Regions from separate parts of the Mesorhizobium sp. M0437 genome, predicted to be linked through region 2. Evidence: predicted binding sites of a transcription regulator. Region 2 holds the regulator's gene; each other region holds the start of a gene.
The links. Region 2 encodes LexA, which represses DNA repair genes until DNA is damaged. Its sites were predicted from a motif close to TGTTCNNNNTGTGTTCNG; they were not measured.
Positions count from the first base shown of each region.

Region 1: recA (recombinase RecA) is a predicted target of LexA. The motif match lies at 2,446-2,463, and genes of this name have one in related genera.
Region 3: NKI72_RS18980 (YifB family Mg chelatase-like AAA ATPase) is a predicted target of LexA. The motif match lies at 5,959-5,976, and genes of this name have one in related genera.
Region 4: NKI72_RS07965 (DNA recombination protein RmuC) is a predicted target of LexA. The motif match lies at 1,843-1,860, and genes of this name have one in related genera.

Region 1 covers NZ_JAMYRK010000056.1:10,159-17,890, forward strand. The annotation lists gene sufA (Fe-S cluster assembly scaffold SufA) at 1-297, shown strand, start outside; gene NKI72_RS26255 (GFA family protein) at 441-938, opposite strand; gene NKI72_RS26260 (TfoX/Sxy family protein) at 1,029-1,352, shown strand; gene NKI72_RS26265 (PfkB family carbohydrate kinase) at 1,387-2,310, opposite strand; gene recA (recombinase RecA) at 2,588-3,685, shown strand; gene alaS (alanine--tRNA ligase) at 3,945-6,611, shown strand; gene NKI72_RS26280 (PhzF family phenazine biosynthesis protein) at 6,676-7,056, shown strand; gene NKI72_RS26285 (PhzF family phenazine biosynthesis protein) at 6,993-7,469, shown strand; gene NKI72_RS26290 (demethoxyubiquinone hydroxylase family protein) at 7,604-7,732, opposite strand, start outside.
Region 2 covers NZ_JAMYRK010000066.1:3,792-11,523, reverse strand. The annotation lists gene moaC (cyclic pyranopterin monophosphate synthase MoaC) at 1-462, shown strand, start outside; gene NKI72_RS28285 (molybdopterin molybdotransferase MoeA) at 462-1,667, shown strand; gene NKI72_RS28280 (hormone-sensitive lipase) at 1,675-2,505, opposite strand; gene kynU (kynureninase) at 2,601-3,848, opposite strand; gene lexA (transcriptional repressor LexA) at 4,296-5,030, shown strand; gene NKI72_RS28265 (ComEC/Rec2 family competence protein) at 5,024-7,489, opposite strand; gene gltX (glutamate--tRNA ligase) at 7,586-7,732, shown strand, end outside.
Region 3 covers NZ_JAMYRK010000029.1:2,699-10,430, forward strand. The annotation lists gene NKI72_RS18950 (2-dehydro-3-deoxygalactonokinase) at 1-521, opposite strand, end outside; gene NKI72_RS18955 (SDR family NAD(P)-dependent oxidoreductase) at 521-1,288, opposite strand; gene NKI72_RS18960 (GtrA family protein) at 1,421-3,223, opposite strand; gene NKI72_RS18965 (glycosyltransferase) at 3,353-4,360, shown strand; gene NKI72_RS18970 (GtrA family protein) at 4,369-4,743, shown strand; gene gshB (glutathione synthase) at 4,960-5,901, shown strand; gene NKI72_RS18980 (YifB family Mg chelatase-like AAA ATPase) at 6,070-7,599, shown strand.
Region 4 covers NZ_JAMYRK010000008.1:87,348-95,079, reverse strand. The annotation lists gene NKI72_RS07975 (cation diffusion facilitator family transporter) at 1-37, shown strand, start outside; gene NKI72_RS07970 (GFA family protein) at 104-508, shown strand; gene NKI72_RS07965 (DNA recombination protein RmuC) at 548-1,810, opposite strand; gene def (peptide deformylase) at 1,914-2,444, shown strand; gene fmt (methionyl-tRNA formyltransferase) at 2,461-3,390, shown strand; gene NKI72_RS07950 (GNAT family N-acetyltransferase) at 3,387-3,896, shown strand; gene truA (tRNA pseudouridine(38-40) synthase TruA) at 3,915-4,670, shown strand; gene NKI72_RS07940 (transporter) at 4,652-5,260, opposite strand; gene dapE (succinyl-diaminopimelate desuccinylase) at 5,263-6,462, opposite strand; gene NKI72_RS07930 (2-dehydropantoate 2-reductase) at 6,593-7,624, shown strand; gene NKI72_RS07925 (GGDEF domain-containing protein) at 7,614-7,732, opposite strand, start outside.

The DNA.
Region 1 (7,732 bases), on a different contig from region 2:
GGCATTCGCCTTGGCATCAAGAAGGGCGGCTGCGCCGGCATGGAATATACGGTCGATCTGGTGACCGAGCCGAACACCAAGGACGACCATATCGAGCGCGATGGCGCCCATGTCTATGTCGCGCCGGAGGCGGCACTTTTCCTGTTCGGCACCGAGATGGATTTCGAGCAGACGACACTGCGAACCGGCTTCACCTTCCGCAATCCGAACCAGAGCTCGGCCTGCGGCTGCGGCGAATCGGTCGAATTGAAGCCGGCTGATCTGAAGGCACTGGCCGAGGCGCGCGCTTCGGCCTGAGGTTTTCGTTCTCCCCGTCACTATACGGGGAGAAGGTGGCCCGAAGGGCCGGATGAGGGGCCGAGCCGGCGTTCGCAATGTTTGCGCCGCCCCACATCTGCCTGCCGGCATCTTCTCCCCGTATAGCGACGGGGAGAAGAACGCTAATCCACCCACATCCCCGTTCGCTTGTGCCAGTCTGCGATCGACTCCTCCGGGTAGACATCGAAAACCTTGTCGCCCTTGCCGATATCCGGCTCGACCCAGTTCGCCTTGTATTTCAGCATCAGATGCACCTTCTCCGGCGGCTTTGGCAGGTCGGTGTCGATCGCCGAGGCAAACGGATGCACCAGCTCCGGCCAGGTCGGATCGTAGAGCCAGAGTGCCGTCCCGCATTTCGTGCAGAAGTTCCGCTCGCCGGTCGAGATCTCGCGTTGCGGGTGCTCGTCGTCCTCGATCTCGGCGCGGTAGACGCCGTGATGGCGCTTGCCCTGGATTTTCAGCGTCTGGTAATCGGCGCCGAGATTGATGGCAAAACCGCCGCCGCCCTGCTGCTTGCGGCAGATCGAGCAGTAGCACAGCATGAACGGCACCGGCGTGTGGCTTTCCACCTCGAAACGCACGGCATTGCACCGGCAGGACCCTTTGAGCAGAAGCGGCATGAGAAACTCCGACGAAAGTGATTTGCACTTTGTCAGGATGGCGCCGGTTGCGGCGATGACAAGGGGAAATCCGGGTGACATGATCGCCGCATGGACAACGAGCGCATAGAAGAGCTTTTCGAAGGCCTCGGCCCGGTCAGCATCCGCAAGCTGTTCGGCGGCAAGGGCATCTATTTCGACGGCGTCATCGTCGCCATCGTCATCGGTGGCGAATTGATGCTGAAGGCCGACGCCGAAAGCGCCCCGGATTTCGAAGCGGCCGGCTGCCGGCAATGGACCTATACCGGCTCGCGCCACGGCAAGCTCGTGTCGATGCCCTATTGGAGCGTTCCCGACAGCGCGTTCGACGATCCCGACGAGATGGCGATCTGGTCGCGCCGCGCCTACGAGGCAGCACGGCGCGCCGGCAAATAGGCTGCGTCATGCTTCGGCAATTCCGGGCCGCACTTCATGCCAGGTCCCGCGCCTCGGGCACGAGCGCCAGCGCCTCGGCAAAGCCAGCGCTGGTGAAGGCGGCACTCTCGACGACGAGCATAGCTGCGGCAATGCCTTCGCGCAGTGCCGCGCGCAGCGTCAGGCCGCGCAGCAGGGCAGCGATCGTGGCGCCTGCCAATGCGTCGCCGGCGCCGGCAGCATCGGTCCGCTTTTGCAGCGGCGGTGGCGAGATCGAGAACGCGCCCAATTCGTCGAAACCGAGCACTGGTTCGTCGCCGGCGGTGATCACGCCGCTTTTCAGCCCGGCGCGTCTCAGGCCGTCGACGATGCCTTGATCGATTTGGACGCCGGCGAGCACGCCGGCCTCGCGCCGGTTCATGAAGGCCATCGCCAGACGGTCGAGCACCGGCGTCAGCCGCGCCGCTTTGTTGGGCGAGACCGCAAGCGCAAACACCGGCTTGCCGGCGGCGAGTGCCGCCAGCCGCTCCAGCGCGGTCGACGGCAGGTTGGCGTCGCACAGCACCGCGTCGGCCGAACCGATCGCTTCCCGCACCTTGGCACGGCGGATCTGCTTGGGAAGCGCCAGTTCGTAGAGCACCATGTCGGCAAGGCCGGCGATCAGCCCGCCGTCGCTGTCGATCAGCATCGTATGGCTTGGCGTCGCGCGGTCGAGGAACACCGCCGACAGGTCGGCAATGCCGGCCTCGGTGACGGCGCGTAAAACCGTGTCGCCAAGGGCATCGCCGCCGCGCACCGAAAGCAGCGAGGCCGAGACGCCGCGGCGCACGGCACAGCGCAAGGCGTTGAAGACGGCGCCGCCGACATGCTCGCGCATCGTGCCCGGATTAGACGCTGCTGGCACGAAGGCGCCGGCAACCCGGCCGCGCCGCTCGATATAGGCGCCGCCCACGGCCAGGATCGTTGAGGATTTGATCATGCCGTCAAAATGCCCTTTAGCTGTTGCCCGGGGGAGACTAGGTCGCCGGGCGGAACCCCGCAATCGCGGGTCCGATTCGGTTGGTGACGGCAACGGCGCCGTATGCGAGGCGAGACACATCGGAAGCAATAATTGCGAAACAAAAATAGAACAAATAGCGATATACGTTATTTTTCAAACCCTTGGTGCTCATTGACAAATGAGAACAAATGAGGTACATTCTTTTAAGGATTGCGGGATTGTCCGGCCTCCATTGACGACCACGGGGTGATGTATCATGGCTCAGAATTCTTTGCGGCTTGTAGAGGACAAAGCGGTGGACAAATCAAAGGCTCTGGATGCGGCGCTGTCGCAAATCGAGCGTGCCTTCGGCAAGGGCTCGATCATGCGGCTCGGCGCGAACGAGCAGGTCGTCGAGATCGAAACGGTGCCGACCGGCTCGCTTGGGCTGGACATCGCGCTTGGCGTCGGCGGCCTGCCACGCGGCCGCATCGTCGAGATCTACGGGCCGGAAAGCTCGGGCAAGACGACGCTGGCGCTGCACACGGTGGCCGAAGCCCAGAAGAAGGGCGGCATCTGCGCCTTCGTCGATGCCGAGCACGCGCTCGACCCGGTCTATGCCCGCAAGCTCGGCGTCGATCTCGAAAACCTGCTGATCTCGCAGCCCGATACCGGCGAGCAGGCGCTGGAGATCTGCGACACGCTGGTGCGCTCCGGCGCCATCGACGTGCTGGTGGTCGATTCGGTGGCGGCGCTGACGCCGCGAGCGGAAATCGAAGGCGAGATGGGCGATTCGCTGCCCGGCCTGCAGGCCCGCCTGATGAGCCAGGCACTGCGCAAGCTGACCGCCTCGATCTCGCGCTCCAACACCATGGTCATCTTCATCAACCAGATCCGCATGAAGATCGGCGTCATGTTCGGTTCGCCCGAGACGACGACCGGCGGCAATGCGTTGAAATTCTATGCCTCGGTCCGCCTCGACATCCGCCGCATCGGCTCGGTCAAGGATCGCGACGAGGTCGTCGGCAACCAGACCCGCGTCAAGGTCGTCAAGAACAAGCTGGCGCCGCCCTTCAAGGTGGTCGAGTTCGACATCATGTATGGCGAGGGCGTCTCCAAGACCGGCGAGCTGGTCGATCTCGGCGTCAAGGCGGGCGTGGTCGAAAAGTCGGGCGCCTGGTTCTCCTACAATTCGCAGCGTCTTGGCCAGGGCCGCGAAAACGCAAAACTGTTCCTGCGCGACAATCCCGACACGGCGCGCGAGATCGAGCTGGCGCTACGGCAGAATGCCGGGCTGATCGCTGAGAAATTCCTTGAGAACGGCGGCTCCGAAAGCAGCGACGACGGTTTCGAGGACGACGCTGGGGTGATGTAGGGCAAGCGACGCCTCGCTGAGCCTCAGCCAGGTTTCGATTTGATGTTTTGATTGTGAGTTTGCGTAATCGATGCGTTTCGAACCGCCGGCCCAGGGCCGGCGGTTCGCGTTTGACGGCGAGGCAGACGCATTTCAAGGCGCTGGTGAAAGCCGGGATTTGAGCCCATTTGGTGTTTCTGGACAGGCTGCGGTGCGACCGCTAAAAGGCCATGTCTATTTTCCGCCGGCAGCCGGCGGTTCTCTCGAAAAGGCAGTATTCATGAGTGGCGTCAACGAGATCCGGTCGGCATTTCTCGACTATTTTCGCAAGGAAGGTCACGAGGTCGTCGCGTCAAGCCCGCTGGTGCCGCGCAACGACCCGACGCTGATGTTCACCAATGCCGGCATGGTGCAGTTCAAGAACGTTTTCACCGGTCTGGAGAAGCGGCCGTATTCGCGCGCCACGACCGCCCAGAAGAGTGTTCGCGCCGGCGGCAAGCACAACGACCTCGACAATGTCGGCTACACTGCGCGCCACCTGACCTTCTTCGAGATGCTCGGCAATTTCTCCTTCGGCGACTATTTCAAGGAGCGGGCCATAGAGCTTGCCTGGAACCTGATCACCAGGGAGTTCGGGCTGAAGAAGGACAAGCTGCTGGTCACCGTCTACCACACCGACGACGAGGCGGCTTCGTACTGGAAGAAGATCGCCGGCCTTTCGGACGATCGCATCATCCGCATCGCGACTTCGGACAATTTCTGGGCGATGGGTGACACCGGGCCTTGCGGGCCGTGTTCGGAGATATTCATCGACCGTGGCGAGCATATCTGGGGCGGCCCTCCCGGCAGCCCCGAGGAGGATGGCGACCGTTTCCTCGAATTCTGGAACCTGGTGTTCATGCAGTATGAACAGGTGACGAAGGACGAGCGCGTCGACCTGCCGCGTCCGTCGATCGACACAGGCATGGGTCTCGAGCGCATGGCATCTATCCTGCAAGGGGTTGAAAGCGTCTTCGAAACCGACCTGTTCCGCCACCTGATCGACGCTGCGTCTTCGGCGCTTGGCAAAGGTCCGGATGCGGGCACCGCCGCATCGTTCCGCGTCATCGCCGACCATTTGCGTTCGTCCTGCTTCCTGGTCGCCGACGGCGTGCTGCCGTCCAACGAAGGCCGCGGCTACGTGCTTCGTCGCATCATGCGCCGCGCCATGCGCCACGCGCAGTTGCTCGGCGCCCACGATCCGCTGATGTGGCGCCTGGTGCCGGCGCTGGTCCGCGAGATGGGCCAAGCCTACCCGGAACTGGTGCGCGGCGAACAGATGATCACCGAAACGCTGAAGCTTGAGGAAACTCGTTTCCGCAAGACGCTGGTGCGCGGCTTGGGCTTGCTTTCCGAGGCGACGGAAACGCTGGCCTCCGGCGACATGCTGGATGGCGAGACAGCGTTCAAGCTCTACGACACCTATGGCTTTCCGCTCGATCTGACGCAGGATGCGCTGCGCCAGCGCAACATCTCGGTCAACCTTGCCGGCTTCACCGAGGCGATGGAGCGGCAGAAGGCGGAGGCGCGCAAAAGCTGGGCTGGTTCCGGTGAGGCCGCAACCGAGACGATATGGTTCGCGGTGCGTGAGGAGACCGGCGCCACCGAATTCCTGGGTTATGAGACCGAGCAGGCCGAAGGCCTCGTCCAGGCGCTGGTCAGGGACGGCAAAACCGTCGACAGCGCCGGCAAGGGTGACGCCGTTGCCGTGGTTGTCAACCAGACGCCGTTCTATGGCGAGTCCGGTGGCCAGATGGGCGACACCGGCGTCATTTCGGGCGACGGGTTCTCGATCGAAATATCCGATACCCAGAAGAAGGCCGATGGGCTTTTCGTCCATCTCGGCAAGGTGGCTACCGGCACGGTCAAGACGGGCGCGACCGTCGAGCTGAAGGTGGACCACGCGCGGCGCACCAGGCTGCGCGCGAACCATTCCGCCACGCATCTGATCCATGAGGCGCTGCGCGAGGTGCTGGGTACCCATGTGGCGCAGAAGGGCTCGCTGGTCGCGCCCGAGCGTCTGCGCTTCGACATCTCCCACAACAAGCCGATCTCGCCTGACGAGCTCGAAGAGGTCGAGCGCATGGCAAACGAGATCGTCGTTCAGAACGGCCCTGTAACCACGCGGCTGATGTCTGTCGACGACGCCATTGCCGAAGGCGCCATGGCGCTGTTTGGCGAGAAATATGGCGATGAAGTGCGCGTCGTTTCGATGGGCACGGGCTTGCATGGCGCCAAGGCCAACCGGCCTTATTCGGTCGAGCTATGCGGCGGCACGCATGTCAGGGCGACCGGCGATATCGGCTTGGTGCGCATCCTGTCCGACAGCGCGGTCGCTGCCGGCGTTCGCCGCATCGAGGCGTTGACCGGCGAGGCGGCCAGAAAGCATCTCGACGAACAGGACAAGCGGCTGAAGGCGGCCGCCGCCGCGCTGAAGATTTCGCCGGCCGATGTGCCGGCCCGCGTCGAGGCGCTGCTCGACGAACGCAAGAAGCTCGAAAAGGAGCTGACAGAGGCGCGCAAGAAGCTGGCGCTGGGCGATCGCTCGCCAGCCGGTGTGCCGGCGGAAAACGAAACCATTGCCGGTGTCGGTTTTCTCGGCAAGGCGGTATCGGGCGTCTCGCCAAAGGATCTTAAGCCGTTGGCCGATGCCGGCAAGAAGTCGCTCGGCTCCGGCATCGTCGTCTTTGTCGGCGCCGGCGAGGACAACAAGGCAAGCGTCGTCGTCGCCGTCACCGATGATCTGACCGGCCGCTTCAGCGCCATCGATCTGGTGCGCGTCGCGTCCGCGGCATTGGGCGGGCAGGGCGGCGGCGGGCGACCCGATATGGCTCAGGCCGGCGGCCCGGACGCCTCGAAGGCCGAAGACGCGATCGCTGCGGTGAAGGCGGCTCTCGAAGCGGCGTGAACCTGCACCGGGGGCGGCACGGCCGAAATGGCGCGTCGCCCAGCGGATATCTTTGAGGGCCGATATGCCGACGCTGACGATGTATCAGGTCGATGCCTTTGCCGAACGGGGCTTCCAGGGTAACCCTGCCGCCGTTCTCCTTTTAGAGGAATGGCTGTCGGAGCAGGTAATGCAGGCCATCGCCAACGAAAACAATCTTGCTGAAACCGCGTTTGTGCGGCCGAATGGCAAAGGTTGGGATTTGCGCTGGTTCACGCCGGTCCACGAAGTCGACTTCTGCGGCCACGCCACTCTTGCGGCCGCCCATGTGCTGGCTACGGAATACAATGGTCAGGGCGAAATGGCCTTCGCCACCCGGGTCGGCGAGCTGCGGGTTTCCCGGTGGGAAGGGGCTATCAGCTCGATCTGCCTTGTTTTCCGCCGCAGCCCGTCGAGGAAGAGCTGAACTCGGCGCTGCAAGCGATATTGCCTCAGCGGCCGGTTGCGAGCTTCCGCAATTTCGAGAACCTGTTTGTCGAGCTTGCCGACGAGACAACCGTGCGATCTTTCGTTCCCGATCTGCTCAGGATCGGACGTTTTCATCCTCTCGGCCTGGTTATTACCGCGCCTGGGCGAGCCCACGATTTCGTCTCCCGTTACTTCGTGCCTGGGGCGGGCATTCCCGAGGATCCGGTAACCGGCTCCATTCATGCGACGCTGGTGCCTTACTGGTCTGAAAAACTCGGCAAGACGCATCTGTCGGCATTCCAATGCTCGCAGCGCGGCGGGCATTTGCTATGCGAACTGGCCGGAGATCGCGTGCTGATCACAGGCCGTGCGAAGACCTTCATGAAGGCGGAGATCTACCTTCCCGATTGAGCGGCTTGCCAATTCGGTGGCTGCTTCGCCTGAGCCAGGTGTCCAGATCACGGTATGGCGTTAGGGCCGGGCGGCGGCCCGATGGCGCAGGGCAGTGGCCCCAAAGAGGCGGCGCTAGAACGGCATAGCGCTCATCAGAGATGCCTTGATGCCTTCAGGGCACGCGTCATTCGCGTCGAGTCCCCCCAGGTCGACAGCCAAATCAGGCAGTCGGTGGTAACGGAGATCGCTGCGCGCAGGCGGTTCAGCAACGGTCCAGGCGA
Region 2 (7,732 bases):
ATGGTCGATGTCGGCGACAAGGCTGAGACGGTGCGCACGGCAGTCGCAGAAGGTTTTGTCGCGATGCGGCCCGAGACGCTGGACATGATCCTCGCCGGCGACGCCAAGAAGGGCGACGTGCTGGGCACCGCGCGCATTGCCGGCATCATGGCGGCCAAGAAGACGCATGAACTGATCCCGCTTTGCCATCCGCTGCTGCTGACCAGGATATCTGTCGATATCGAGGCGGACGCCGCGCTGCCCGGCCTGAAGGTGACAGCATTGACCCGCGTCACCGGCAAGACCGGCGTTGAGATGGAGGCTCTGAGTGCCGTCTCGGTCGCTTGCCTGACCATCTACGACATGGCCAAGGCGGTCGACCGCGCCATGGTCATCTCCGGCATCAGGCTGGTCGAAAAGACCGGCGGCAAATCCGGCGACTACAAGATCACCGGAGACGGGGCCACCGAGGCAGGCCGATAATGGCGCTGGTCCCAGTTGCCGAGGCGCTCGAGCGCCTGCTGGACGGCGCAGCAGCGCTGCCGGGCGAACGCGTCGCACTGCTGGATGCCGCCGACCGCGTGCTGGCGGAGCCGGTTGTGGCGCTCCGCACCCAGCCGCCGTTCAACGCCTCCGCCATGGACGGCTATGCCGTGCGGGCGGCCGATATCGCGTCCGTACCGGCAAGGCTTTCGGTGGTCGGCATGGCGCCGGCCGGACGCGGCTTTGCCGGAACGGTGCAGCAGCGGCAGGCCGTGCGCATCTTTACCGGCGCACCGCTTCCCGAAGGCGCCGACACTATCGTCATCCAGGAGAACGCCCGCGATCTCGGTGGCAGCAGCGTCGAAGTGACGGAACCGACGGTGCAGGGGCGCAACATCCGCCGCCTCGGGCTCGATTTCGCCAAGGGCGATGTCCTGCTGCCCAAAGGCCGCCTGCTCGACCCGGCGGCCTTATCGCTGGCGGCATCGGCCAATCACCCCGAGGTGCGCGTGGTCAAACGGCCGCTGGTCGCCATCATCGCCACCGGCGACGAATTGCTGCCGCCGGGCAGCGATCTTGGCCCCGACCAGATCATCTCCTCCAACGCCTATGGTGTCGCCGCTGCCGCACAGTCGGTCGGTGCGCGCGCGCTCGACCTTGGCATCGCGCCGGACCGCAGGGAGGCGATCGCTGCGCTGGTTGAAAAGGCCGTGAAGGCTGGCGCGAACGTCATCGTCACGCTGGGCGGTGCCTCGGTCGGTGACCACGACTTCGTCCATGAGGTGCTGACCGGGCAAGGCATGACGCTCGATTTCTGGAAGATCGCCATGCGGCCGGGCAAGCCACTGATGTTCGGGCGGCTGGGAGACATTCGCTGCATCGGCCTGCCCGGCAATCCGGTGGCAAGCCTGGTCTGCACTCAGCTCTTCCTGAAGCCGCTGCTGGCGCGGCTCGGCGGCCGCGCCTTTCAGCAGGATATACGTCGGGCACGGCTCGGTGCCGCCATGCCGGCCAACGATCTCAGGCAAGATTATGTGCGGGCTGTTGTCATTGATGACGCCGGTACGCTCGTGGCGACGCCGTTCGGCATCCAGGACTCCTCGATGCTGAAAATGCTGGCCGATGCCGACGGGCTGATCGTTCGCGCGCCGTTCGCGCCTGCCGCGGCGGCGGGCTCCCCCTGCGACGTACTGATGCTACGCTGAACCTGCCTCACTCCGAAATCAAGGTCCGGGTCAGCGGATGGTCTGGATCGGCCAAACCGTCGATGATGTTGAAATGATGCCGGTCAGGCTCGACCACCGAGCTGGTCGCGGTACCCAGGCCGATCCAGATGTTGGCCAGCAACGCGCTCTGACGCAGGAATTCAGCGCGCTCGCCGCCGCCGGCCCAGCAGGTCAGGCGGGCCTTGTCCATCGGGCGCAGCAGCACCGGGCTTTCGGCCTGCGCCTCGGCCTCATCGATCGCCAGCGTCTCGTTCATGCCGGTGCGCATTTTAGTGCGCAAATCGTGCACCCCCGAGATCGACACTACATGACGAACGCGCCGGACGACTTCGGGCGCCAGCGGCGTCGTCGCCGTAACCATCCGGCTAACAAGATGGCCGCCGGCCGAGTGCCCGGTCAGCATCAGCGGCCCTGCAACGATCGCCGCCGCCTTGCCGATCGCCGCGCCGACTTCCTTGACGATGCCGCCAATGCGTATCTGCGGACAGAGCGTGTAGGACGGCATCGCCACCGCATAGCCGCGATCAACAGGGCCAGCGGCAAGATGCGACCAGAAATTCTTGTCGAATTCCATCCAGTAGCCGCCATGAACGAACACCACGAGTCCCTTGGGCTTGATGGCCGGCAGGAAAAGATCGAGCCGGTTGCGTGGATTGTCGCCATAGGCCATGTCGAGCCGCGCCCTGCCCTCGGTCGAAAGCACGTCGCGGAAAACCCGCGCGGGCTCGATCCAGGCCGCCGGCCAGCGATCGCTGCCGGCTATGTTGGCGCTGTTGGCATAGGCGTTGTCCCAATCGGCAATGTGACGTTCGAACACCCTGCGCCCTCCCTGGCATATGGCCCTGCAGCGTAGCCGTAAGCATCGCGCGGCGCGTCGTCGCCAGCCTCACGATTCCAGCTCTCGCATCAATCTCAAGTGACAGCTGCTTTGATGGCGAAGCGCGCATCCTTCCACGCACCGGTGTGCAGGATGTCCTCAAGCACTTTGGCGGCCTGCCAGACATCGGCATAGCCGACATAGAGCGGGGTGAAGCCGAAGCGCATGGTCGATGGCGCGCGAAAATCGCCGATCACGCCACGTTCGATCAGCGCGCGCATGACCTGGTAGCCATGCTCATGCATGAATGAAATCTGGCTGCCGCGTTTTTCCCCATCGCGCGTGCTTTCGAGCGTGAGCCCGTAAGTGCCGCACTTTGCCTCGACAAGCTCGATGAACAGATCCGCCAGCGCGATGCTCTTCTTGCGCACCGCCGTCATGTCGACATCGTTCCAGATGTCGAGCGCGCCCTTCAGCGTGCGCATCGACAGGACCGGCTGTGTGCCGCACAGAAACCGGCGGATGCCGGTGCCGGCCGCATAGCCTGGCTCGAAGGCGAAGGGCCGTGCATGGCCCCACCAGCCGGTGAGCGGCTGCTGGATGTCGGAAAGATGCCGCTCAGCCGCATAGATGAAGGCAGGCGCGCCCGGGCCGCCATTCAGATATTTGTAGGTGCAGCCAACGGCAAAATCGGCGTTTGCCTTGTCGAGTTCGACTGGCATCGCGCCGGCAGTGTGGCAGAGATCCCAGACGATCATCGCCCCGGCTTCCTGAGCCCTGCGCGTCAGCGCCGGCATGTCGCGCAGTTCGCCCGACTTATAGTTGACGTGGTTGACCAGCACCACAGCGGTGCGTTCGTCGATCAGCTCTTCGATGGTCGGCGCGTCGACTCCCGAGAGGCGCAGCAGCGTATCTTTTCGCGTCGAAACCACACCCTCGGCCATGTAGAGGTCCGTCGGAAAACTATCGCCCTCGGCGACGATGACCTGCCGCTCCGGTCGCATGGCCATGGCGGCGTGCAGCAGCTTGTAGATATTGACCGATGTCGTGTCGCAGACCACTGTCTGGCCGGCCGCGGCCCCGATCAGGCGCCCGAGCTGGTCGCCAAGTTCAAGCGGCATGTTGAACCAGCCGGCCGTGTTCCATGCGCGGATGAGATCATGCGACCATTCTTCGGTCGCGGCCTTGTGCAGTTCATCGAAAGCGGCACGTGAAGCAGCTCCTAGCGAATTGCCGTCGAGATAGATCACTCCTTGCGGCAACACAAAGCGGTCGCGCATCGCGCGCAGCGGATCCGCGGCATCCATCGCCTTTATGGCCACGAGATCGGGAATTCCTGTCATGATTTGTCTGCTCCCCCAAGATCCAACGCAACGCCGGACACGCATCGACTGTTCTTCCATTACTTGGTTGCGCGCAGCAAGGCTCCACCGGCGAGAAGCAGCCTGACCAGGCGGTGGAAACCGGGACTTAACCCGAGGTTGGCGTTTTGAGTTCGTTTCGTTCACGGTGCATTGACCAAACCGCACAGTCGATACGGGTTCAATTCCGTGCCTTTTGCCGACCGACGGCCGATGCCAGTGCCGCCTTCTAGGAGGCCAGAAGGGCGCAAACGAAAGCAGAATCAAGGCGATGAGGCTCGCGGCGGTGAAAATGCGGTACGCCGGTAGGGGACGTCGTTTGTTTCCCGAGCCTTAACGCATTCATTAAACTTTAAACAGTTGCGGAACACAACTGGAACAGATAGTGTTTGTTCTGGGTTTGTTTTTCTGATTCTGTTGGGGGTCGCTATGCTGACACGCAAACAACACGAACTGCTTATGTTCATCCACGAAAGGTTGAAGGAAAGCGGTATCCCGCCTTCATTCGACGAGATGAAGGAAGCGCTCGACCTGGCTTCCAAATCCGGAATCCACCGGCTGATTACGGCGCTGGAGGAGCGCGGCTTCATTCGCCGTTTGCCCAACCGGGCCCGTGCGCTGGAGGTGCTACGCCTGCCTGACTCGATCGCCCCCGGCCTCAATGCGGCACGCAAGTTCTCGCCGAGTGTCATCCAGGGCAGTCTTGGGCAAGGCGCCCCTCGGCAAGGCAAGCCGACATCGTCGCGCGTGCCCGCAGCCGGAAATGACGACGATGTCGTCGCCGCCGTTTCGATCCCAGTGATGGGCCGCATCGCTGCCGGTGTGCCGATCGACGCCATCCAGCACCAGACGCATTCGATTTCGGTGCCGCCGGATATGATCATGGGCGGCGAGCATTATGCGCTTGAGGTCAAAGGCGATTCGATGATCGAGGCCGGCATTTTCGACGGCGACACGGTGATCATCCGCAATGCCGATACGGCGAGCCCCGGTGAGATCGTGGTGGCACTGGTCGACGAGGAGGAAGCGACGCTGAAGCGGTTCCGCCGCAAGGGCGCCTCGATCGCCCTGGAAGCCGCCAATCCGGCCTACGAGACGCGCATCTTCGGACCAGACAGGGTCAAGGTGCAGGGCAAGCTCGTCGGACTGATCCGCCGCTACTGAGCTCCGCCCTTGGCGCCGGCTTTGGGGTTGTCGGCCCGGCGGTATGGCGGCAGGCCCCGTGCCGCGCGTGAAAATTTCCGCTGCACGTGCCAGGGCCGGTATGATTTTTCGACGGCGAAGCGGATCTCGGCGCGTGTTGCCGCTTGTGGATCGAAATAGACGGCGGCACTTCCCGCGCGCGCCAGTTGCCGTTTGGTGACGACGAGGACCAGCCGGTCGTAGTAGCAGGGGTTATGGGCGGTGGCGTCGTCGATGACGATCAAGCTGGCAAAGGCGCAGGCTGGCCGCGCAGTATCGCGGTCCTTGGCTTGCGCGATGATCGCGCCGGATGGATGCCTGGCAAGGCAGAGGCCGTCCGTGCAAATGAACGGCATGCCCGGCGGTAGGTCGGCCGGATCGGCAATGTCGAATTGCGGGTCGTTCTTTCCAGGTGTTTCCGGCGCGACGATAGCCTCTGATGTGAGCGCGCGTTTCCAGTTGTCGATGGTGAACTCATTCGGGCGTGCCCGGTTGACCGCGAGTTCACCGCTGCCGATCGGCAGCGCGACCAGCCGTGCGTCCTCCGAGACCAATACGTCGGGTATGCGTGTCTGCGTTGTCGTCAGCAAGCCGGCGAGCGCAAAAGGAAGTGCCGCCAGCCGCAACCACGTCGTCGCCATGCTGGCAATGACGAGGGCGATCGTCACCAGAAGGACGGATCTCAGCGAAATCAGCCCGACCGCATCGATCGGCGAGCGCTCCGAGATCCACCCGGACAGGGCGATCATCGCCGTCAGCCCCTTGCCCATGACATAGAGAAAAGGGCCATCCGCACCGAACGGCATCGCCAGCGCGCTGAGAACGGCGAAGGGCATGACGACCAGTGACACGATGGGCATGATGGCCAGATTGGCGAACAGGCTGAGCGGCGCCACGCGCTGGAAATGCCATATGGCGAAAAGCGCCGTGGCGCTCCCTGCAATGATCGAGGTCATCGCCAGACCGCACATGCCCAGCAGGACCTTTCGAGTGGCAAAGCGTAGCGGCGACTGCCGCGGCGGCGGCGTGGTGGCCCTGCCGGCGCGGTAATCGGACCAGCCTGCATAGGCGCCGACAAGGGCCGCCGTCGCGGCGAAGGACATCTGGAAACTCGGACCGACCACCTCGTGCGGCGACACCAGGATGACCGCGATGGCCGAGATCGCCAGGTTGCGCATGGTGAGCGCGGCCCGGTCGAACAGCACGGCGATAAGCATCACCGCCAGCATGATGAAGCTGCGTTCGGCCGCCACGACAATGCCGGAAAAGACGAGGTAGGCCGCAATCGAAAAAAGCGCGGCGGCCGCGGCATATTTCTTGACCGGCCGTCGCGATGAGAAATCGGGAAACAGCGCGAAGGCACCCCGCAGCAGCGCCATGATGGTGCCGGCGACCAACGCCATATGCAGCCCCGAGATGGAGATGATGTGGTAGATGCCGGTGCGCCGCATCGCTTCGTTGATCTCCTCGGGAATGCCGGCGCGCACGCCGACGATCAGCGCAGCAGCAATCTCGCCCTCGGCACCGCCGATGCGGCTGCGGATATGGTCGGCGATGGATTCACGCGCGTCTTCGATCGCGGAAGAAAGCTGCGCGGCAAGCGGCATGCTGTCCGACGACACGATTTTCGGATTGCCGAGAAAAAAGCCGCTGCCGCCGATACCGGCGAAATAGCTGTCGAAGGAGAAATCATAGCTGTCGGGCCGCACCGGGCCGGTCGGCGGCAGCAGCCGCACATAGCCGGTGATCTCGGAACCGGCGGTCAGCTCAGCCGGTATCTTCATCGCCGAAACGCGGACCCGTTCCGGCATGTAGCGCAGTGTCGGCCTGGCGGTTGAGATCACATCGATTGTCAGCCTGATGCGGCCGCTCGCCATGGGCTCGTACGATACGACGCGACCCGTCAGCCGCGTCGAGATTTCGGAGCCGAGCATATGCGTTCCGACACGCCATGTTTCGAACTTGGCGGCAAGTACGCCAAGCGCGCAGAGCAGCGCCACCATGAAGCACAGGCGCGTCCTGGGCCATGACCGCGAGACGACGGCACAAAGGGTCGCGAGGAGCGCGATTGCGATCGGCTGTGGAAAGGCCGGCTCCACCGACAGCCCGAAATAAACGACCACCCCGCATGCGAGGAACACCGGCACCAGCAGGAAGGCGATGCCGCGGTCGAGTTCCAGACCGGCCGCTGTGGTTACGCTGTTGCGGATACGGGACGGTGACGGGAGGCGGAAACGCCTGCGCAGGCGTACGATAGGCTCGCCCGCGGGCACGAGAACCGTTGCTGGGTCGCTGGCCGGCAGCGACGGAGCATCGAAGCGCGGAGCAGGTAGCAATGCCGGTGCCGGCAGGACAGGCGGGGGAGCGGCAAACAGCAAGCGTTCGCTGACGTCGCTGCCAACGTCCTCGCCCTCGCCCGCACCACGGCCTCGCACAGCCATCGGGTCTGCCCCTTGCGCCCTCGACCTCCTATGCTACATGAACGCGCAACGCGCGAAAGTCCGCAAACCCACTTCCTTCGCCCGCCTGAGAGTTCCATGCCCGATAAGGTCGTCACCCGTTTTGCCCCCTCGCCCACCGGCTATCTGCACATTGGCGGCGCGCGCACGGCGCTGTTCAACTGGCTGTACGCCAAGCACACGGGCGGCACGATGCTGCTGCGTATAGAGGATACCGACCGTGAG
Region 3 (7,732 bases), on a different contig from region 2:
AACAGCTCGCCGGTCGGCCAGGTGCCGAAACCGGCAACAGAGCCGTCCTCGACCAGCACCCATTTCGAATGGGTGCCGGGCATGCAGACGAGGTGGCGTCCCTTTGCCGGTAAACCGGCGCCGGCAAGCTGGGTTTCCTCGCCGCGCATGACGTCAGGTGCATCGGCGAGGCGTTGGGCAAGGCCAGGCACGATGCGGATATCACGGCGCTGGCCGGGGATGTGGGCAGCGCCGGCGAGGATAGCGCCTATCGGCGCCGGCACGCTGACATAGGGTGCCTCCAGCCAGCCCTGGCGCGAACCGGCCATGCCGCAAATGATGACCGGCAGCGCCTCGGGAGCACCCATGGCGGCCAGATGCCCTTCGAGAATGGACGAAAATCCTTTAGCCTGGGCGGTGATCAGCCCGTCATCGCCGCGCCGCTCGGCGAGAACCTTGCCAGTGCCGTCGAGCAGCCATACCCTCATGCGGGTGGTGCCCCAGTCGACGGCCGCGACGGAAGCTGCTTTGCTCGATGAGATCACAGGAACCCCCCATCGACGATCAGCATCTGCGCGGTCAGCATGCGTGAGGCGTCCGACGCAAGGAACAGCACAGTGCCGATAATGTCTTCCGGCTGCATCACCTCTTTGATGCACTGTTTGGCGACATGAGCGGCGAGCGCTTCTTCGGTGACCCAGAGCTTTCTCTGCCGCTCGGTGATCACCCAGCCGGGCGCGATCGCGTTGACGCGAATGCCGTCGACGCCGAGCTTGCCGGCAAGACCCTTGGTGAGGCCGACGATGCCGGCCTTGGCGGCGGTATAGGCCGGCATGTCGGGATGGTTGATGAGAAACGAGGTCGAGGTGAAATTGATGATCGAGCCGCCGCCGGCCCGCTTCATGCCCGGCGCCACCGCCTGTGCGCTGAAGAAATGCGGGCGCAGGTTGATGGCATGGTTGTTGTCCCAGAACTCCACCGTGACGTCTTCGACGGCATGACGGTCATCCTGCGCGGCATTGTTGACCAGCACCGTCACGTCGCCATGCGCCTCTGCAGCTTTGCCCGCCGATAGCCGCAACGCCTCGATGTCGCGTATGTCGGTCTTGAGATAGAGCGGCCGCCGGCCCAGCTCCTTCTCTAACCGATCGGCCAGCGCCAGGCTCGCACGGTCGGCAATATCGATGAAGGCGACGTTTGCCCCCTGGCGGACAAAACCTTCGGTCAAGGCAGCACCAATGCCGGAGCCGCCGCCGGTGATCAGCACCGAAGCGCCTTCGAGGTCGGCAAAGCGTGCCGATGGCATCATGAAATTCTCTCCCGGTCCAATGATCTCGGTCGGCCGGCGCGCATCCTATCCAGCCGTGTCGGGCGGGCAAGGGCGAAAGAGTGGATTGTCAGGACTTATGTCCGACAAAAGGCCGCACGGGCCGCCGATCGATCAGCTGCCCAGCCGGACGCGGTACAATTCGACTGCGGCTCCGCTGGTCCCGGCAACCGGCTCAAGCCATTCCGGCACGCTGCCGCGCATCAGCCCGGCAAGAAAGCCTGCCGGCGCCTTGGCTGCGAGGAGCTTGCTTTCGGCGCTGCCGGGGCACAGCGCGACGAGGCCGACGTGATGATCCGCCACGACCGTCCGGGCATCGGCATCGGACCCAAGGAAGGCATCGAGCGCCAGCAGGTTGCCGGCGACATTGCGATGATAAGGCCCGGCGAAGACGCGATGTCCGGAATAGGCCAGGATAGGCGATCCGAGATTGGAAATTGCCAGCACGGTGGTGCCGGGCAGGCGGCCGAGTGCCGCAAAGGAGGCCATGCGCTGGCAAGCGACATCGGCGCCGTCGCCATTATCGGCGGCGGTATTGCTGTCCTCGAAGGCGACCGAGGTTGCCGCGGCAGCCCCAGTCCAGACGGCATTCACTGAAACCAGCCAGACGGCGGCCATGCGCAGCGCCACGCCGCGCGACGGGCTGACCTCTGCCCGTTGACGCCATTTGGCAATCCAGGCGGCAAGCGGGATGACGGCGAAGGCGATCGAGAATGTCGAACCGCGCACCTGCCAAGCACTGACCATGAAGGCCACGACAAGCAGCGCGCCGACAAGGCTGTCCTGCCGCCGCCAGCCGCCACGGCCAAGGCGAAGCGCCATCAGCACGAGCGCGATGAGCGGCGTGGCATAGCGCGCCACCACCCCGGCCGGATCTTCAGCGACCAGCTTGAACAGCGATTGCGCCTCGTCGATGTGATCAAGCCATAGCTCCTTGAGGCGCGGATCGAGGTTGGCGTAGGGCGCTGCCAGGCATTGTGGGAACAAAAGGACGACGAGAGCGGCCAATATCAGGGCAAGCAGGCCAAGCGAGGCGAACCGCCGTTGGCGCGTGCGGCCGGCGGGCTCGATCGACGCTATCGCCGCAAGGCCGGTTCCGGCAATCGCCGCGACGACGAACTGCACGGCCGAGAAGGCGTCGCATTGCGCCTGACCCCAGGCGGACCACGGAATGGTGACGACAAAGACGAGGGCGGAGACGCCGGCAAAGCCGAGGCCGAAATCCCTGGCAATCGACCTCTCGCCATCGGCGTCGAGGGCAAACAGCGTGGCGACTGAGGCGCCGATGGTGGCGACATAAGGCGCGGTTTCCATGCCGACGGCCAGCATCAATCCGGCGCACAGGCCGGAGAGCAATGCCGCCGGCCTGCGCCTTGGCGCTTCAAGCAACAGGCTCAGGCTGGCCATGCTCAGCATCAGCTGGACATTGTGGTGATCGAGCGCGCCAGGCGAAAAAATGCCGAGGAAATACAGTGCGGCAGCGCCGATCACGACAGCGGGCAGCACGGCGCTGTCACCGGCAAAGCTGCGCGCGGCGCGAGCCGTGAAAAATACGGTCAGGCAGAAGAGCAGCGCCGGCCACAGCACTTGCGCAACATTCTCGGCAAAGGCCGCGCTGCCGGTCAGGGCCGATACGGCGATGATGATGGCGGCGATCGGCGCATCGACCAGCCGCGACCAATGCATGACGAAACCGCCTTCCAGGCCCATCCTGTACTGGTGGAGATCGAACCAGCTTTGGCCGGCCAGCATGTCGCGAACTTCGACGAGGCGCAGCAGATTGTCGTTGTCGCCGCCGGCATTGGTCAGTGCCGGGAAGCCGGCAAAGGCATTGACGGCAAGCGCCAGCAGCGTGGCAAGCAGCGCCAGCGCGATATCGGACCTCCAAATGGAGGCGCCATCGTCGGCTGTGCTCATATCAGGACCTTTGGAAGGAATACGGTGCGGTTTAAACCTAGCCTTAACAGCTTCAATAAATAGTAAAGCCGCCCGAGCGAGGCCGGCGCTTGAGTGGTCAGGGGCCTCACAGGGCATCCGGAGACGAAAATGCCACAAGAAGTGCGCCATGAGCCGAGCATCGCCGTGCTCCTGCCTTGCTACAATGAAGAGCTGACGATCGGCGAAGTGGTGCGGCGCTTTCGCGAAACGCTGCCTGCCGCCGCGATCTATGTCTACGACAACAATTCGCGCGACCTGACGGCGCTCCGAGCCCGCGCCGCCGGCGCCATCGTGGTGCGCGAGCCGCGCCAGGGCAAAGGCAATGTCGTGCGCCGCATGTTCGCCGACATCGAGGCCGACATCTACCTGATGGCCGACGGCGACGGCACCTATGCGCCGGAGGACGCGCCACAACTGATCAACACGCTGCTGACCGAGCGCTCCGACATGGTGGTGGGCACCAGGCGCGGCGTCGTCAACGACGCCGGCAGGACAGGCCACGCCTTCGGCAACCGCATCTTCAACAGCCTCTACAAACGTTTGTTCGGCTCGGACTTTACCGATATCTTCTCGGGTTACCGCGCCTTCACCAGGCGCTTCGTCAAGAGTTTTCCCGCCGTTTCCGGCGGTTTCGAGATCGAGACCGAAATGTCGGTGCACGCCTCGCAGCTCAAATTGCCGGTCAGCGAGATCGGACTCGACTATGGCCGCCGGCCGGAAGGCTCCTCGTCGAAGCTGTCGACCTTTCGCGACGGCGCGAAGATCCTGTGGATGTTCGCCATGCTGATGAAGGAGACGCAGCCGCTGCGTTTCTTCGGCGCTTTTTCGGTGTTCTTCCTGGCATCAAGCCTGTTTCTGATGGCGCCGGTGCTGATCGAGTTCGCCGAAACCGGGCTTGTGCCGCGCATGCCGACGTGGGTGCTGTCGGTCGGGCTGCTGCTGCTGTCGATGCTGGCGGCGGTGACCGGGGTAATCCTCGATTCGGTGTCGCGCGGCCGGGCCGAGCAGAAGCGCATCTTCTATCTGTCGATGCCTTCCGGCCGCGTCGAACGCGAACGCGCAAGTGCGCTCGCGACTTTGAAGACCGGACCGCGCAAGACCCCGCGGGCGGCTTAGAGCCCTAAATGGGACGCCTCGCCCGCTTCATTGTCGCCGGCGGCATCGGCTTCGTCGCCGACGCGGCGGCGCTTTGGCTGGTGTTGGCGATAGCGCCGCTTGGCCCCTTCGCGGCTCGCATCATCTCGATCGGTTTTGCCCTGTCCGTCACCTGGCTGATCAACCGCCATCTGACCTTCTCGCCTTCCAGCCGCGGCGTCGCGCAAGAGGGCGCCCGCTATGGCGGCGTCGGCATTGCCACCAGCGTCGTCAATTATCTCGTCTATTGCGCCATGCTGTTCGCACTGCCGATGGTGTCGCCGCTCATAGCCCTTGCGGTCGCCTCGCTGGTCGCCATGGCACTGTCCTTCCTCGGCTATTCCAAGCTGGTCTTCGACCGCTGAGAACTATCGCGTCGAGGTCTGCGCCAAGCGAAGCGCAGCCTCATCGTGACCTTGGCCGATTGGCAGAAGCCGCCGATTTCCTTATATCGCTGTCGTCGATGCATCGGCCCGAAAATCGGAATCGATTTTCGGAAAGCACGATGCATGGATTCAAAAAATGTTGGAGCGTACTTTGTGCGTCCAAGTGGATCGCTCCAAGTGCGCCGGAGAGCTGCCATGCCCCTGAAAGTCGCCGTCCAGATGGACCACATCTCCACCGTGTCGGTAGCCGGCGACACGTCGTTTGCGCTGTCGCTGGAGGCGCAGCGGCGCGGCCACCAGTTGTTCCACTACACGCCCGACCGGCTGTCGCTGCGCGACGGCAAGGTGTTTGCCCGTATCGAGGCGATGCAGGTTCGCGACGAGAAGGGCAATCATTATTCGCTGGGCGAAGAAGTCCGCACCGATCTTTCGGAGATGGACGTCATCCTTTTGCGGCAGGATCCACCCTTCGACATGAACTACATCACCACCACGCATATCCTCGAGCGCATCCATCCGAAGACGCTGGTGGTCAACGACCCGGCCTGGGTGCGCAACAGCCCGGAAAAGATCTTCGTCACCGAATTTCCCGACCTGATGCCGGACACGCTGATCACCAAGGACCCGCTCGAGGTCGCAGCCTTCCGCAAGGAGTTCGGCGATATCATCGTCAAACCGCTCTACGGCAATGGCGGCGCCGGCATCTTCCACCTGCACGAGGCCGACCGCAACCTCGCCTCGCTGCTCGAAATGTTCGGCCAGATGTTCCGCGAACCCTACATCGTGCAGCGCTACCTCAAGGAGGTGCGGGCTGGCGACAAGCGCATCATCCTGATTGACGGCGAGCCTGTCGGCGCCATCAACCGCGTGCCGGCCGAGCATGATTCGCGCTCCAACATGCATGTCGGCGGCCGCGCCGAAAAGACCGAATTGACGGAACGCGAACGCGAGATCTGCGCCCGCATCGGCCCCGCGCTGAAAGAGCGCGGCTTCATCCTCGTCGGCATCGACGTCATCGGCGACTACATGACCGAGATCAACGTGACCTCACCGACGGGCATACGCGAAGTGCAGCGCTTCGGCGGCGCCGACATCGCCAGCCTGTTCTGGGATGCCGTGGAGGAGAAGCGCAACTAGCGTACATTGCTTCTGGAAGCGGCCGCGTTGCAAACCATTGCAGCCGTGGCGCTCAGCTGTTCCCCAAATGTTCTTGCCTTCGCCGGTAATCTGTGGTTGTCTCCGGTGACGCCGTTCGCGGCATGATCGCAAAGGCTTGGGGCAAAAGCCTGCATCCGGGGTGAAGACATGGTGGCGCGGGTTCGCACGGTTGCTTTCCAGGGCATCGAGGCCGTGCCGGTCGACGTGCAGGTGATGATCGCGCCGGGCAAAGTCAACATGCACATCGTCGGGCTGGCCGACAAGGCTGTGGCCGAAAGCCGCGAGCGGGTGCAGGCAGCGCTGCATGCATCCGGCCTGTCGATGCCGTCGAAGAAGGTCACCGTCAATCTGGCGCCGGCCGACCTGCCCAAGGAAGGCAGCCACTACGATCTGCCGATCGCCCTCGGGCTGATGGCGGCGCTCGGCGCCATTCCGGGCGACATGCTGGCCGGCTATGTCGTGCTTGGCGAATTGTCACTCGACGGAACCATCGCCGCGGTGGCTGGCGCGCTGCCGGCGGCAATCGGTGCCAACGCCGAAGGCAAGGGCTTGATCTGCCCGTTCGCCTGCGGGCCGGAAGCGGCCTGGGCCGGCAAGGACTTCGACATATTGGCGCCGCGCAGCCTGATCGCCATCGCCAATCATTTTCGCGGCACGCAGGTTCTGTCACGGCCGGAAGCCGGCATCCATGCCGCGGCGCGCGACCTGCCCGACCTTGCCGACATCAAGGGCCAGGAGACCGCCAAGCGGGCGCTGGAGGTGGCGGCCGCCGGCGGCCACAATCTTCTGATGGTCGGACCGCCGGGGTCGGGAAAGTCGATGCTGGCGCAGCGGCTGCCGTCGATCCTGCCGCCGCTGGCGCCCAGGGAATTGCTCGAAGTCTCGATGATCGCCTCGGTGGCCGGCGAACTCGGCGAAGGAAAACTCACCGACCGGCGGCCGTTCCGCGCGCCGCATCATTCGGCCTCGATGGCGGCGATGGTCGGCGGCGGGTTGCGCGTGCGGCCGGGCGAGGCCTCGCTTGCCCATCACGGCGTGCTGTTCCTCGACGAATTCCCCGAATTCTCGCCGCAGGCGCTCGATGCACTGCGCCAGCCGCTCGAGACCGGCGACTGCATGATCGCGCGCGCCAATCATCGCGTCACCTATCCGGCGCGTATCCAGCTGGTCGCGGCGATGAACCCGTGCCGTTGCGGCATGGCCGGCGAGCCCGGCTATCGCTGCCTGCGCGGCGACCGCTGCCGCACCGACTACCAGGCGCGCATTTCCGGCCCGCTGCTCGATCGCATCGATCTCAGGATCGAGGTGCCGGCGGTCTCGGCCAGCGATCTGATCCGGCCGGACCGGGCGGAGAAAAGTGCCGCCGTCGCACTACGTGTTGCCCGCGCCCGTACGATCCAGCGAGAGCGCTTCGAGCGGCTCGGCGCGACCGCCACCACCAACGCCCATTGCTCGCCGTCAGTCATCGAGGAGATCGCCATGCCCGACGCCGCCGGCCTGTCGCTGCTCAGGGATGCCAGCGAAAAGCTCGGCTTTTCCGCACGAGCCTATCACCGCGTCTTGAAGGTGGCGCGGACACTGGCCGATCTCGAGGCCAGCGAAACAGTCGGCCGCATCCATCTGGCCGAAGCGATTTCCTACCGCATGAGCTCGGAACGGATGGCGCAGGCGGCGTGACGTTCCCCTCCCCCTTGAGGGGAGGGTGGCCGCGAAGCGGCCGGGTGGGGTCGCCGGTGAGACGCTCGGCCTGTCGCATTTCGAAACCGACCGAGGTGCGGAGCGTTGCGATGCTCCTCCTAAGGCGCACCGT
Region 4 (7,732 bases), on a different contig from region 2:
CAAGGCCTTGGCGGCGTCCGGAGGGGAACCGGCCTGAGGAAATGGCTGCGCCATCGGGCAGTCCCGGTTATGATTGCGGGCAAAAGCTCCAGGAGGAACGAAGATGAAAATCGACGGCGCGTGTCATTGTGGCGCTATCACTTACGAGGCCGAAGTCGATCCGGAAAAGACCACCATTTGTCACTGCATCGATTGTCAGAAGCTAACCGGAACGGCCTTTCGCGTCACCGTGCCGGCGTCCGAGGACAATTACAGGATCACCAAGGGCACGCCGAAGATCTACATCAAGACCGGTTCGAGCGGCGCCAAGCGCGCCCAGGCATTTTGCGGTGAGTGCGGCTCGCATCTCTACGCCACGTCGGCGGGCGAGGGACCGAAGGTTTACGGTATCAGGGTCGGCACGGCACGGCAGCGCGAGCAACTGGTGCCGAGAAAGCAGATCTGGCACCGCTCGGCGCTGCATTGGCTGCCGGAATTCGAAGGCACAACCATCATCGAGGAGCAGTAGCGCCAGACCGGGGCGAAGCCTCCGGTTCCGGCGCAGCTCTCAATCGTCGCCTTCGACGACCCTTAGCCTCAACTGCCCGGTTTTCGAATCGGCGACGCGCGGGCTGCTTTCCGCTTTTGCTCCGCTGCCATTCGAACCAGCGGTGTCCTCCGCCGGCTGCACGCCAAACTCCAGCGCCTCGATCTTTTGTCCGCGCCTGGTCACCTTCGATGTCGAGACCAGAATGTCGTCGATATCCTTGGCCGATTGGCCAAAATGCGTCTGCAATTTGCGCACCCGCTCGTCTAGCCGGGAGACGTCTTCCATCAGCCGGATAACCTCGCCCTGGATCAGGTGTGCCTGCTCGCGCATGCGGGCATCCTTGAGGATCGCCTGGATGACCTGGATCGACAGCATCAAAAGCGATGGCGAGACGATGACGATCCGTGAGCGATGCGCCTTCTGGACAACGGCCTCGAAATTCTCGTGGATTTCGGCGAACACCGATTCCGAAGGCACGAACATGAAGGCGGTGTCCTGCGTCTCGCCCTGGATCAGGTATTTTTCGGAAATATCGCGGACATGCACCTCGATGTCGCGGCGGAAAGCCTGTGCGGCGGTCTTCTGCAGTTCGGCGCCTTCGGCGGCCCGGATGGCATTCCAGGCCTCGAGCGGAAACTTTGCATCGATGGCAAGCGACGGTGCGCCGTTCGGCATCTTCACCAGGCAGTCGGGCCGGCTGCCATTCGACAAGGTCGCCTGGAATTCATAGGCGCCGTGCGGCAATCCGTCGGCGACGATGGCTTCCATACGCGACTGGCCGAAGGCGCCGCGCGTCTGCTTGTTGGAAAGGATCGCCTGCAATTGCACGACCTGGCCGGCCAGCGACTGGATGTTGCCTTGCGCGATATCGATGACCGCCAGCCGTTCCTGCAGCTTGGCGAGGCTCTCATGCGTCGATCTCGTCTGCTCGGTCATGGTCTGGCCCAGGCGGCCGGTCATGGCATCGAGACGCTGGCCGATCGACTGTGTCAGTTCCGCCTGGCGCGCCCCGAACACTTCGGCGATGGCGCCCATGCGGCCCTGCATTTCCGCCTGGCTTGCCAAGATGCCGGCCATCCGCACCTCGGCGTCGCGGGCGTGGTCGGCGGCTTCGGCGGCCGCCACTGCACGCGCCTTGGCCGATCGCCAGAGCGCAACGACGAGCGCCACGAACAGTCCAAGGAACAGCATTGCGCCGAAACCCAGGGCATGGCCGAGCGTGATCGTGGTGGCGCCTAGGCGGGCGACAGGTTCGGACAGGATGGTGGCCAGATCGTTCATGTCGACAGCATAGATGATTCGGTCTGCCAGCACAGATCAAAACGTGAACGACCCGAAGGCGCCCCGGTTGACGCTTTTCCTGCGAGGTCTTAGGTGAGACGCCATGTCGATCAAGCCGCTTATCATCCTTCCCGATCCCGTCCTGCGTCAGGTTTCAAAACCGGTCGAGCGTGTCGACGGGGATTTGCGCAAACTGGCCGGCGACATGCTGGACACCATGTATGACGCGCCCGGCATCGGCCTCGCAGCGATCCAGGTCGGCGAACCCTTGCGCATGCTGGTGATCGACCTGGCCAAAGAGGACGAGACGCCGGCACCGCACGTCTTCATCAATCCCGAAATCCTCGAAAGCTCCGACCAGCGTTCGGTCTACGAGGAAGGCTGCCTGTCGATCCCGGATTACTATGCCGAGGTCGAGCGTCCGGCGGCGGTGCGGGTGAAGTTTCTCGACCGCGACGGCAAGCTGCAGGAGATCGAGGCCGAGGGGCTGATGGCGACCTGCCTGCAGCATGAAATCGACCACCTCAACGGCGTGCTGTTCATCGATTACATCTCCAAGCTGAAGCGCGACATGGTGGTCAAGAAATTCAAGAAGCTCGCCAGGGACAAGGCGCCGGGCAAGATGGTGGGGTAGGCGTCGACGAATGCCCCTGCGTGTCATCTTCATGGGTACGCCCGAATTCTCCGTGCCGACGCTGCGGGCGATTGCCGGGGCCGGGCACGAGTTGGCAGCCGTCTACACGCAGCCGCCGCGCGCCGGCGGCCGGCGCGGGCTCGAACTGACGCCGTCGCCGGTGCAGCGCGAGGCGGAGCGGCTTGGCATCGAGGTGCGGTCGCCGGTGTCGCTGAAGGGCGAGGCGGAGCAGGAGGCGTTCCGCGCCTTAGGTGCCGACGTCGCCGTGGTCGTCGCCTACGGGCTGCTCCTCCCCAAACCCATTCTCGAGGCGCCGCGGCTCGGTTGCCTCAACGGCCACGCATCGCTGCTGCCGCGCTGGCGCGGCGCTGCCCCTATCCAGCGCGCCATCATGGCCGGCGATACCGAAACGGGCATGATGGTGATGCGGATGGAGGAAGGCCTCGACACCGGCCCGGTGGCAATGGTTGAAAAATGCGCCATTGGACCCGACATGACGGCCGGCGATCTGCACGATCGGCTGATGGTCTTGGGTGCTTCGCTGATAGTGCAAGCGCTCGAACGGCTGGAGCGGAATACGCTGACATTTACCACACAGGCGGAGGTGGGGGTGACCTACGCCAAGAAAATCGATAAATCGGAGACTCGCATAGACTGGCTGCGACCTGCCGGCGACGTGCACAACCAGATTCGCGGCCTGTCGCCCTTTCCCGGTGCATGGTGCGAGGCCGAAATCGGCGGCCGCGTGGAACGGCTGAAACTGCTTCGCTCGACGCTCTCGCAAGGCGCCGGCGAACCGGGAGGAATTCTCGATGACCGGCTGACGGTCGCCTGCGGGTCAGGCGCGATCAGGCCGGTCGAAGTTCAACGTGCGGGCGGAAGGCCCATTGCCGCGCAGGAGTTTCTGCGCGGGGCCAAGCTCGAAAAAGGAATGAAATTGTCATGAGCATGATGTCCATACGCGCGGCGACGCCGCGGGACCGCGAGGCGATCCGCCTTGTCGAAGAACACGCATTCGGCCAGCAGACGGAGGCCGGACTGGTCGACGCGCTGGTCACCGGCGGTGATGCCGTCGTCGAACTGGTGGCGGACGAAGACGGGCAAGTGGTCGGCCATATCCTGTTTTCACGGCTTTTCGTGCAGAATGGCGGCAAGAGCTTCCCGGCGGTGGCTTTGGCTCCTTTGGCGGTCGAGCCGTCGTTCCACGGCACCGGCATCGGAGGTGCGCTGGTCCGCGAGGCGCATATCCGCCTGAAGGCTGCTGGCGAGACGCTCGCCGTGGTGCTCGGCGATCCGGCTTACTATGGCCGTTTCGGCTACAGCCGCGCCCGTGCAGCAAAATTCGAGAGCGAGTACCAAAGCGAGGCTTTGCAGGCGCTTGCCTGGGGCGAGGCGCCGGAGACCGGCATGCTGGTCTACGCCTCGGCCTTCGGCTCAGCCCTCGCCGCCTGATTTCGCCTCGATCCGGGAATGCCGCGTTTTCGCCTCGACATCGAATATGACGGCAGTCTCTTCGCCGGCTGGCAGCGCCAGGCCAACCAGCCTTCGGTGCAGCAGGCGATCGAGCGGGCGATCGAGAAGTTCTGTGGCGAGCAGGTTTCGCTGCGCGCCGCCGGCCGCACCGATGCTGGCGTCCATGCGACCGCTCAGGTGGCGCATGTCGATCTGATCAAGGCATGGCCCGGCGACAAGGTGCGCGACGCAGTCAACGCGCATCTGCAAGCGGCCAAGGTGCGCATCGCCATCCTGAAGGCCGCAGTCGTGCCGGATGGCTTCGATGCGCGTTTCTCGGCGATCGGCCGCCATTACCTCTACCGCATCGTCAATCGCCGCGCGCCGGCGGCGCTCGACAAGGGCAAGATCTGGTGGGTACCGAAGCAGCTCGATGCCGGTGCCATGCACGAGGCGGCAAAGGTGCTGGTTGGCCGGCATGATTTCACCACCTTCCGCTCGACCCAGTGCCAAGCCACCAGTCCCGTCCGCACGCTCGACCGGCTGGATGTCAGCCGCACCGGCGATTTCATTGAGGTCCGCGCTTCGGCGCGGTCATTCCTGCACAACCAGGTGCGCTCGATGGTCGGCTCGCTCAAACGTGTCGGCGAAGGCGGCTGGACTGTTGCCGACCTCAAGGCGGCGCTTGAGGCGCGCGACCGTGCGGCCTGCGGTCAGGTGGCGCCGCCCGACGGGCTGTTTCTCGTCGGCGTCGATTATCCGACGCCTGGCTGATCCGGAACGCTGATCCCGAGCAGCGCCTGCAGGCCGAACAGGACGATCAGCGACGCCACGAACATGCCGGCAAAAACGGCGCTGCCGGTGGCCGCACCCCTGCCGATCGCAACGTTGGTCATCCGCCAGGTCAAGACCATCGACAGCGCGAACAACAGCAGCGACACGAGTCCGGAGACTTCGTTGGCCGACGTCAGGAAGAGCCGGATCAACGCCGATGGCAGCATCATCCAGGCGATGATCGCCGAGGCCCAATTGCTGGCCACGACATAATGGACGAATCGGCCGCCGACGCCGACCCGCGGCGCCACCAGGGCGAGGCCTATGAGCGGCAGCACCCAGGCGCCGATATCGACGGTTGCCAGGCGGATCAACATGCTGAAACGGCCGACGAATGCGTTGGGATCGCCGATCTCGTTGGCAATACCGACCCAGCCGACGATCAGTGCCGGCGCCGCGACGACAATGGCAAAAAAGGAGTTCCAGAAACCGTCCGCCGAAAGGTCGAGCAGGCGAAATCCATCGGCTTTGCCGAGCATCAGCCGCCAGGCACCGGCAAGCGAAGCGTAGGTTTCATCCGCTGAAAGCATCACTAGGATATGTCCTGCGCAAACCAGTCTTCAACGAAGCGCAGATAAATCTGCGTCAGCGTCTCGAGGTCGGCAATCGCCACGCGTTCGTCGACCATGTGCATGGTCTTGCCGACCAGTCCGAATTCGACCACCGGACAATAATCCTTGATGAAGCGGGCATCGGAGGTGCCGCCGGAGGTGGAGAGCGCCGGCTTCCTGCCGGTCACCGCCTTGATCGAGCCGCCAAGCGTCTCGATCAACCTGTCGTCGCGTGTCAGGAAAACGTGGCTCGGTCCGTCGCGCCAGACGATCTCGTAGTCGACCGGCGTCTTCTTGCCGGCGCGGTATTTCTTGCGTTTCGCCGCCCGGTCGAGGCGGTTGTGGATCTCGGCCTGGATCGTCTCGGCGGTCCATGTGTCGTTGAAGCGAATATTAAAGGTAGCCGCCGCCTTCGCCGGGATGACGTTGGTGGCAGGATTGCCGACATCGATGGAGGTCACCTCAAGATTGGTCGGCTGGAAATCCCTTGTTCCGTTGTCGAAGACGGGGTGAAGCAAGGCGTCGACCAGCGTCACAAGGCCGCGCACCGGGTTGTCGGCTAGCTGCGGATAGGCGGCGTGGCCCTGGCGGCCGTTGACGACGACCGTGCCGGAGAGCGAGCCGCGCCGGCCGATCTTGATCATATCGCCGAGCGCATCGGGATTGGTCGGCTCGCCGACGATCGCAGCATGCCATTTCTCGCCCTTGGCAGCCGCCCATTCGAGCAGTTTCGTCGTGCCGTTGATCGCCGGCCCTTCCTCGTCGCCGGTGATCAGCAGCGAGACCGACCCCTTCGGGCCGCCCTTCTGCGCGATATGTCGCGCTACCGCCGCGACGAAACAAGCAATGCCGCCCTTCATGTCGACGGCGCCGCGGCCGAACATCTCGCCATTGGCGATCTCGGCGCCAAAGGGTGGGTGCGTCCAGGCTGTTTCATCGCCCACCGGCACCACATCGGTATGACCGGCAAACATCAGATGCGGGCCGTTGCCGGAACGCCGCGCGTAAAGGTTCTCTATGTCAGGTGTGCCGGATTCGGAAAACACCGGGCGCTCGACGGCAAAGCCGAGCGGCTTCAACATTTCTTCCAGCGCGCTCAGCGCACCGCCTTCGGCGGGCGTCACGGAAGCGCAGCGGATGAGAGCAGCCAGATTTCTGGTCGGATCGGTAGGCAGCGTCATGGGCAAAAGCGATAGTCGAAAGCGCAAGGCCTGTCACGGCCAGACATAAGGGCCAGCCATGCCGCCGACATTATGGTTTTCATGCCGTATGATTGCGGCAAAGGCCTCTCGACCAAGGCAGGGCCATTGCATGGTCACGCGTGGCAAGACAATCGTAATCGCAGGTGCCGGCAGTATCGGATGCTACGCCGGCGGCTGCCTGATACTTGCCGGGCGAAAGGTGGTTCTGCTGGCGCGGCCTCGCATCGAGAAGGCGCTGCAAAAAGGTGGATTGCGCATCACCGACCGTGATGGCCGCGACCGATCCGTCAAGCCGGAGGCATTGTCGGTCACCGCCGATCCGGCCGCGGCATTCCCCGGTGCCGATGTCATCCTGGCAACGGTCAAGAGCGGCGCGACGCAGGACATGGCCGGGCTTATTGCGGCCCATGCCCGACCGGATGCGGTGATACTCAGTCTGCAGAACGGCGTCGACAATGCCGATAAATTGCGAGCCCATCTCACCGCCCGGCGGGTGCTCGCGGGCATGGTGCCGTTCAACGTGGTCCAATCGGCGGAGGGCGAATTGCCGCTTCGCCTGCACCGCGCCAGCGGCGGCAAGGTGATGATCGAACAGGGCGCGACAGGCCTTGACGAACTGCTCGACGTCGAGGGCTTTGCCGTCGCCACGCATGGCGACATCGAAGCGGTGCTATGGGGCAAGCTGCTGCTCAACCTCAACAACGCGCTGGTGGCGCTTTCCGGCCTGCCGCTGGTGGCAGAGCTTGCCGATCGCCGCTGGCGGCTGATCCTGGCCGGCCAGATCGACGAAGCATTGGCGGCAATGACGGCGACAGGCATCGAACCCGCTCGCATCGCCGGCCTGCGTCCCGCGCTGCTGCCGAAAGTGCTTCGCCTGCCCGACTGGCTGTTCAAGTTCTTGGCGCGGCGGATGCTTGCCATCGATCCGGCCGCGCGTTCGTCGATGTGGGATGACCTTCAGCGCCGCCGGCCGACGGAGATCGGCGAACTGCAAGGCGCGGTCCTGCGTTTGGCCGAAAAGGCCGGCACGCCGGCACCTTTGCTGAAGCGCGTGGCGGCACTGGTGCGCGCGGCCGAGCAGGAGAGAAGCGGATCGCCCTGCCTGTCGCCGGAAGCCGTTGTCGCGACCGTCAGATCGTAGCCCGCACAGGCGCCCAGTAACGGCCCTTGCCGGTGCGCTTGGCTTCGTACAGCGCATGGTCGGAACAGGTGAGCAGGATTTCCGGATCGCCGCCGTCGGCGGGTGCGA